DNA from 2 places in the Vibrio sp. 1978 genome. Region 1 is predicted to be linked to the other one. Evidence: riboswitches for the same ligand, from Rfam matches in the RefSeq annotation. Region 1 holds a riboswitch; the other holds the start of a gene.

Region 1 (4,471 bases):
AATCCAAAGTGTACGTGCGATCTCAGCCATTGGTAGACCTTGCTTCACAACAGTAAACAGTGCAACAGCTAAGCCAAGCAAGCTACCGTAGATTAGTGATGTACCTACATCTGTATTTTCAAAAGCACCAAGAAGCGCAAACTCCTTACCATCAGCAGCCAATGCTTGGCCACCCGTGTAAAGCATTGAAGAGATAGTCGCGATAATCAGCGTTACGATAGGAAGTATCAAATCTGACACTTTACCCTTTTCACTTTCACGGATATCTAGCTCTTCGTTTAGGTCATGCGCTTCTTGCGAGTCATTTTCTTTGTCTTTATCAAAGCCACGACCTTGCGATGCAGAGATTTCATGCTCACGCATTTTACCAATATCAAGACCAAACCACGCAACAGCGAACACCATTAGCAGCGCAAAAACGGCGTAGAAGTTCATTGGGATAAGACGAACATATGCGCCAAGAGCCGAATACTCTGTGATCCCATGTGAGACTAAGATCCCGCCAATAATAGTAATAATGTAAGCACCCCAGCTAGAAGCAGGCATAATTACACACATTGGAGCGGCGGTTGAGTCTAGAATGTACGCAAGCTTAGCGCGAGACACATAAAAGCGATCGGTTACTGGGCGAGAGATCGCACCAACAGCAAGGCTATTAAAGTAATCATCGACAAAAATGAATACGCCTAAAAAGGCGGCAAGAAGTTTGGAGCCGCGTTTACTCTTCACTCGAGATTGTGCCCATTCAGCAAAAGCACGAGTACCGCCAGATAGCGTTAATAAAGCTGTTGTCATACCTAATAAGATTAGGAAACCAACAATGCTCATGTTCCAAGTGTTAATTCCGCCATCTTCAATAAAGACAGAAGAAACTTGAGAACTGACGTAACCTGCGGTGTCGCTGATAGACCAGCTATTAAGTAGCACCGCACCTAGCACGATACCTACACCCAAGGAAACTAATACACGTCGAGTCAAAATCGCCAAAGTCAAAGCGACAATAGGTGGCAATAATGAAACAGGAGAACTAGAAAAATCTATTAAATTCATGATCTTCAAAAACCAAAGTTTGGCTAGAGATCTACTGCAGACAAGTCACGTAGCATACGATACGTGCTCATGTTGAACTTAGCGACAGGGAAGCGAACACTCCACCCAACCCTACAGTAGCGCTCCATAGTTTAATGTGAATATATACTATGGCAGTGTTGTTCCTTTCAGATACAACCCCAGCAAGTAACTTTGATGAGTTACTTACTTCGGCAATCTTCGCCTTCCACTATTATTCATTGGCATCACCCCAATAATAGCTACTCTTCGAGACCGCGCCTCTACGGCAACAACAAACAATTAACCACTAACTGTACAAATTAACAACAAATTGTCTGCAATATTGCATCAGGTGGCAGCCATTGTACTTATGATGAGAGTCAATGCAACACATCAAACTAAATTAAACAAATAAATAATGACTGAGATAATTTATAAACCTTGCCTACTTCCATAAGTTTTGTGCAACTGAAATCACATCAATCATGTTATTTATGAAACATTATTACTACCTTAGAAATATCATGGTTTATCTTATATCAATAAATTAAGGATATATGACACAGCATTAAAGATGGATGCTTCATATTTTTAAGTAATAACTCAAATTTTTTTATAAAAAACCAAGCTGTCACTCTCTCTATACAATAATGATTGTTGATTTTAGTTCTCATCTAATAATGATTTATTTCGAGTGTAATAATATTAATTGCTTTAAAAAATAGTCAAATTTAAACAAAATCTTGATTTAGCATTTGCACATAAGGAAAAGATAAAGTTAAATATAAGGACTCTTTGTTTATTTATAGATTGGCATTATTTAATCGTAACGATAAAAAGTGCCCAACACATTAACCTTTTAATAGGAATCGTTATGTCAGAGCTGACTAAAACCCTTCTAAATATCCGTAGCCTTCGTGCATTTTCTCGTGAGCTGACTCTAGAACAATTGGAAGAAGCTCTAGATAAACTCACTACTGTCGTAGATGAGCGTCGTGAAGCAGAAGAAGCAGAACGCGCAGCACAAGCAGAGCAAGAAGCTAAGCTTGCAGAGATTGCTGAGAAAATCGCTCAAGACGGTATTGACGTAGAAGCACTTATTACTGCGCTATCTGGCGAAACTAAGACGAAAGGCAAAGCGAAGCGCGCACCTCGCCCTGCTAAATACAAATACACAGATTCAAACGGTAATGAGAAAACTTGGACTGGCCAAGGTCGTACACCTTCGGCGATTCAAGAGCAACTTGATGCAGGTAAATCTCTGGATGAGTTCCTAATCTAGATCCGTGCTATTTTTAAAAGGCTCCCATAGGGAGCCTTTTTTATTTAAACCATTACAAATAAAAAAGGCACATTTCTTAATGTGCCTTTTACTTTAGTTACAGAATAGTTAATTAAACCGCTTCGTATTAACGTTCCCAGTATGCTTCTTCTAGGCTATCTTCTCGCTCAGGAAGTCCGCGCGACAATCGTGGTGAATGTTGCACGAGAACTTCGTAGCTAGCACGGTTTGCGTATTTGCAGACTTGAGAAAAAGAAGAGTAAGTTAAATACTCGTTACTGTGCTTGCTTGAATTAGGCACATTTTCTTTATGGTATTTATTTGCTGCCATATCATGAAGAACAGCAGATAACGCAGCATCACCTGCGCCATTTGTATTCTTAATTTTTTCTGGGCCACCCATATATGGCGAGATATGCGAGTACACTTTTATTGGCGTCTCGCATGAGTCTTTTTTCGCCGGACGACTGAATTCATAACGATTAAATTCAGCAATTGACCCTGGAAGTAATGGCAAAGAAGTTTCGCGCTTCGCGCTATCTTCCGTATACCCAGCCATAAATAGACCTACAGGACCCGCCGTGCACAATACTAGATCAGCCCACTCCAATGTTTTATCAGACGCAGCAAGTGGATCAGATTCCCCCGTCAGTGCTTCTGCTTCGTCTTCGTTCATCGCAACGACAGAAACATTGTCGCGAATGAATTCTTGCCAGAATGTTGGATCATCTTGAATAACAAATTTAGTACCTAGCGTTAATACCACTGGTACATCGTGCTTTTTCGCGTATTCAATAGCACGCATCGTTGCTTCCGGCATTGGGTCGCCTTCTTTACAACGAACAAGGTATGCAGTAAGAACTAGAGCAGATGCGCTCTTGAAGATCTTCTCAGGGATATTGTCTGGGTGAAGTTGGTTCATTTGACCTTCGCTGATTGCGAAAGTACGTTCACCATCTTCGGTAATCAGAGCAAAACAACGACCGATTGCACCGTCAACACCTTGTAGGTAGTTCAGGTCCATACGGCTAGATGTGTTACATAGGTAGCGGTAACCGTAGCTGCCGATTTTGATATCTTGGCTCATTACGCCCAGAAGTGTTGAACGGTCATCGGCCAACACTGAATAGTTGTGCAGCGTATTACCGATCGTACCACCTGCATACTCATTGGTAATCAGGCATTCTGCTTTTAGCTGTTGGTACAAAGCTTCTGCTGTTGCATCATCAATAACCAACGAGTGTCCTTTACTCAAACCGTACTTTTCAATCACATCCGTTGTCACTTTCGCTTCAATATCAACCAGCGTTTGATCAATGCCGATGATGTGTGTGCGCGTCATCTTTTTACTTTCTTGTGCTTGGCTCACCAATGGGTCACGAGCATGAACAGGAAAATAGTGCTTGGATTTGCGTTGTCCAGGAAATTTCATATTGTTAGTCTGAGTAAGGGATGAAAAGGAGAACGGATTCTATACCGCCGTTATTAAAGCAGCAATAAAGGCAATTATAGCAAACGTTTGCAGTCTGCTTTTTTCTTTCAATCGGCCTATTCGCCTTCCATGAAACCCAAATCTGGTAATTGATCAAGGTGCTCGCTGTAGCGTTTCAGATTGAATTCACCTTCGTTTTTCATCACGTCGAAAATCTCAATCGACATTGCGCATGCCATCATCGCAACCGCATCTTCACGTGGTGTACCTGTCATCATTAAACGCATCAAGGTTTCTTTTACTTTGAGCGGATTGCCATCTTCTAGCTGATTTTCAACAATTTCAATCAACTCACTTTCTTGCATAAATTGGTTTTCTTCAGTCATTTGCTTTTTCCTCTTGGATTTTTGCCAACTATGCCATATATAACCCTTCTATACTTATCGAATTTAACCCTCACCTTCGCATTTGGATAAATTTAAGCCAAAATCGAAGTGTGATTTCGATCTCGGATCTGTCACCGGTCAGTGGATTCTGGTAGAATCTGCGTCCCGTTAATTTTAGTGGTGTTTAGTAATGTCTGATAACAGCCAAAAGAAAGTCATCGTCGGTATGTCCGGCGGCGTTGATTCATCTGTTTCTGCGTATCTTCTAAAGCAACAAGGCTACCAAGTAGAAGGCCTGTTCATGAAGAACTGGGAAGAAGA
Region 2 (4,471 bases), on a different contig from region 1:
TTTTCAGATCGAGCGCCGTAACCCATTAAGCCAATACGCCACGCTTTACCAGCTAATGCCCCAAGGCCTGCACCAATTTCTAGGTTATAGGTTTCTAGCAAGTGAGCACGAACTTTTGCTTCATCAATTCCTTCAGGCACGTAAATCGCATTTAATTGTGGCAACCGATGGGCTTCGTCCACAACAAATTCAAATCCTAACTTTTGTAAGCCATTTTTGAGTTTTTCATGCATCAGTTGGTGACGAGCCCAAGCGTTTTCTAATCCTTCATTTTTCAGTATCAATAAAGCTTCATGAAGCGCATACAAGCTATTAACTGGCGCCGTATGATGGTAACTACGCTTGCCTTCTCCACTCCAATACCCCAAAACTAAACTCTGATCGAGGAACCAACTCTGTACTGGTGTTGTTCTTGCTTGAATCTTTTCAATCGCGGCAGGAGAAAACGTCACTGGTGAGAGTCCAGGTACACATGACAAACATTTTTGACTACCAGAGTAAACCGCATCCAGTTGCCATTCATCCACTTTTAACGGCACACCACCAAGCGATGTCACCGCATCAACAATAGATAATGCATTATGCTGTTTCGCGAGCTTACCCAATGCTTGAGCATCACTGACTGCACCAGTTGAGGTTTCCGCATGCACAAAAGCAAGAATTTTTGTATCTGGGTGCTGTTCGAGTGCTTGCTCGACTTTATCAATGGAAACAGGCGTCCCCCATTCATCATCGACGATAACAACTTCACCACCAGCACGGACGACATTTTCGCGCATGCGTTCACCAAATACACCATTACGGCAAACGATCACTTTATCGCCTTTCTCGATCAAGTTTACAAAGCAGGTTTCCATCCCTGCACTACCTGGCGCTGAAACCGCAATAGTGAACTCATTGTCAGTTTGAAAGGCATACTTCAATAGCTGCTTGAGCTCATCCATCATACCGATAAACAGAGGATCAAGGTGACCTACCGTAGGACGGCTTAGTGCTTGTAACACTTGAGGATAAATATCAGAAGGACCAGGTCCCATTAAAATACGGTGAGGCGGAATAAAGCTTTGGATCGACATGTCAGCTCCTTGATTATCTTTTATCCTGAGCATTCTAAAAGTTCTATTCAATAACATGGCTCAGGTGTAGGGTTCTTCACCCTAATAGATTTTTCCTCTATCAGCAATTAGCCGTAAGTATGGAGGTCAAACCAGTGTCACAAAATCGTTAATAAAAAACACCATAAAGGTTGAAATATTGATTGACATTAAGGCCTCAAAACCGTTCAATGTTTGAGCTTTATGTAGAAGAGGAGCGCTACCCAGGTAGATGATTTGTGGAACCGCAATTCCAACACCAATCATTGAGGGGGAGTAGTGCCGAGGTAAGTCAAAGTTGCAGGATTTGACTTGTCGGTTGAATTGGGCTGAATCCCATCAACTGTCATCAGCGCAGTCTGATGAAGGGCTTCTGAGGGTAAATTTTTCAAATAGCATTCTAAATACCTCTCTTTTTGCTCTGTTCCTTTTCTCACTAAACATTGGATGTACAATTTTTTAGGAAGCCGTGGGAGAACGCAGTGAGCGCATTTAACGTAGCTAAATTCGGTGGAACCAGTGTTGCCAACTTTGAGGCAATGAGTCGTTGCGCCACCATTATCGAAAACAATCCAAATACTCGCCTGGTCGTGAGCAGCGCTTGCTCTGGCGTCACCAACCTATTGGTAGAACTCGCCAACGGTGTTCAGGATCAAACGCACCGTACTGAGCTGCTACAAAATTTGGCCAACATTCATGACGCCATTTTAACTCAGCTCGAAGACAGCACGAAAACTGCTGCCGAGGTGTATGGCATATTAGATACCGTAACCAGCCTGGCCGAGGCTGCATCTATCCAAGCTAGTGCGAAGTTAACCGATCATTTAGTCGCATGTGGTGAACTCATGTCGACGCACATTCTAACTCAGTTAATGTGTGAGCGAGGCATTCAAGCAGTGCGCTTTGATATCCGCGATGTGTTGCGTACTGATGACAACTTTGGTCGCGCGGAGCCAAACATTGAAGCAATTTCGACGCTTGCGCAAGATAAACTCGTACCACTTTGCCAACAATCCGTTGTTGTTACTCAAGGCTTCATAGGATCTGACGAAGCCGGTAATACAACAACATTAGGTCGAGGGGGCAGCGATTACAGCGCCGCCTTAATTGCTGAGAGCGTTAAAGCGGCAGGGCTAGAAATCTGGACTGATGTTCCGGGAATCTACACAACAGACCCGCGAATTGCACCAAAAGCCTCACCAATTCCTGAGATCAGCTTTAGTGAAGCTTCAGAAATGGCTAACTTTGGCGCTAAAATCCTTCACCCTTCTACGCTAGTACCTGCATTGCGCCACGACATTCCGGTATTTGTAGGGTCATCGAAAGAGCCAGAAAAAGGGGGAACTTGGATTCGCCACCAAGTCGAAAGCTCACCGTTATTCCGTGCGCTAGCTTTGCGTTGTAACCAAACCATGGTAACGCTACGCAGCGCCAATATGTTCCACGCATACGGTTTTTTAGCAAAGGTCTTTGAGATCCTTGCAAAGCATAAGATCTCTGTCGATTTGATCACGACATCTGAAATCAGTGTATCGTTAACACTTGATCAAACTGATACCTCTGGCGGAGCACCACAGCTGCCGCAAGCTGCACGAGAAGAGTTAGAAGAGTTATGTAAGGTAGAAGTTGAACATGACCTATGCCTCGTTGCTCTCATTGGAAACAACATGAGTGAGAGTAAAGGCTACGCGAAACAGGTTTTTGGCACGCTAGAAGATTTTAACCTACGCATGATTTGTTATGGCGCTAGCCCTCACAACTTATGCTTCTTGCTCCATGAATCGGTATCGAAACAAGCCATACAAAAACTCCACACTGAGTTGTTTGAGAAGTAAGTTCAACTCAATAAAACAAAGGGCTGCGTATTTGCAGCCCTTTGTCGTTTCATTAGTTGTTACATTTGGACGAGGTAAACATCAATTTAACCGTTAATGTTTGGCCCTAACCATTTTTCAGCCTCGATCCTATCCCACCCCTTACGATCGGCGTAACTCTCTAACTGATCTTCTTGGATCTGTGCGATCGCAAAGTAACGTGAGTCAGGATGAGAGAAATACCAACCAGAGACTGACGCGCCCGGATACATTGCATAGCTGGAGGTTAGAGTCATACCAATGTTCTCTTCCACATTAAGTAACTCCCAAAGCGGTCCTTTTTCAGTATGTTCAGGACACGCGGGATAACCCGGCGCAGGGCGAATACCTTGGTATTTTTCACGAATGAGATCATCGTTAGATAAATCTTCATCAGCTGCATAACCCCAAATTTCTTTACGGACACGCTCATGCAAATACTCAGCAAACGCTTCGGCTAGGCGATCCGCCACCGCTTGAATCATAATTGCGTTGTAATCATCTCCCTGTGCTTTGTATTCATCAGCAAGCTCTCGTTCACCAATACCACCAGTGACAGCAAATGCCCCTATCCAATCATGCTTACCCGACTCTTTAGGTGCGATGTAGTCGGATAAACAATAGTTGAATCCTTTTGGTTTCTCGGTCTGTTGTCGCAAGTTACGTAATACTTTCACAACGTCGGTACGAGTTTCATCAGCATAAACTTCAATGTCGTCCCCCACGCTCGCAGCAGGGAATAAGCCACACATTCCACGCGCTTTTAACAGGCCTTCTCGCTCAACTCGATCAAGTATCTCGTGGGCATCTTCGAATAAACGTTTTGCTTCTTCACCAACTTCTTCATGTTGGAAAATTGTTGGATACTTACCCACAAGTGACCAAGTCATAAAGAATGGTGTCCAATCGATGTATTGACGTAATATAGCCACATCAAAATCATCGAAGATATGAATGCCAGGCTTAACAGGCACTGGAGGAGTATAAGCTTCCCAATCGATAGCAACTTTATTCGCTCGAGCAGCTTCTAATGTCACTGGTTTGGTTCTCGGTTTCTTTCGATTATGTTGATCACGTACTCGTTCGTAATCAGCTTCAAGTTTTTCAACAAATTCAGGGCGACGTTCATCAGACAGAAGAGAAGTACATACGCCCACTGCACGTGAGGCGTTGTTCACGTAAACCACTGGATGCTTGTAATTTTTCTCAATCTTAACTGCTGTATGGGCTTTTGACGTTGTTGCGCCACCGATGAGAAGAGGTAAGTTAAAGTCGAGACGCTCCATCTCTTTTGCAACATGCACCATTTCGTCTAATGAAGGTGTGATCAACCCTGATAAACCAATAATATCGACGTTCTCTTCTTGCGCTACTTTTAAGATCTTTTCGCAAGGAACCATGACACCAAGATCGATAATTTCGTAGTTATTGCACTGCAATACAACGCCAACGATATTTTTCCCGATATCATGTACATCACCTTTGACCGTCGCTAGCAAAATCTTACCGTTTGTTTGTCCCACC

The links. A riboswitch is a leader RNA that binds a small molecule or an ion and turns the genes downstream of it on or off. The one in region 1 is predicted to bind lysine.
Region 2: linked by a shared signal. The riboswitch ahead of lysC (lysine-sensitive aspartokinase 3) and the one ahead of tet(35) (tetracycline efflux Na+/H+ antiporter family transporter Tet(35)) in region 1 are both predicted to bind lysine.

What each region holds. Positions count from the first base shown of each region.
Region 1 is NZ_JAWPOP010000003.1:224,434-228,904, forward strand. Features, by position in the region: gene tet(35) (tetracycline efflux Na+/H+ antiporter family transporter Tet(35)) at 1-1,050, opposite strand, end outside; lysine riboswitch at 1,160-1,342, opposite strand; gene R8N49_RS04770 (H-NS family nucleoid-associated regulatory protein) at 1,925-2,332, shown strand; gene R8N49_RS04775 (inosine/guanosine kinase) at 2,460-3,764, opposite strand; gene R8N49_RS04780 (hypothetical protein) at 3,881-4,150, opposite strand; gene mnmA (tRNA 2-thiouridine(34) synthase MnmA) at 4,341-4,471, shown strand, end outside.
Region 2 is NZ_JAWPOP010000017.1:4,558-9,028, reverse strand. Features, by position in the region: gene R8N49_RS16400 (pyridoxal-phosphate-dependent aminotransferase family protein) at 1-1,076, opposite strand, end outside; lysine riboswitch at 1,297-1,475, shown strand; gene lysC (lysine-sensitive aspartokinase 3) at 1,577-2,929, shown strand; gene metH (methionine synthase) at 3,016-4,471, opposite strand, start outside.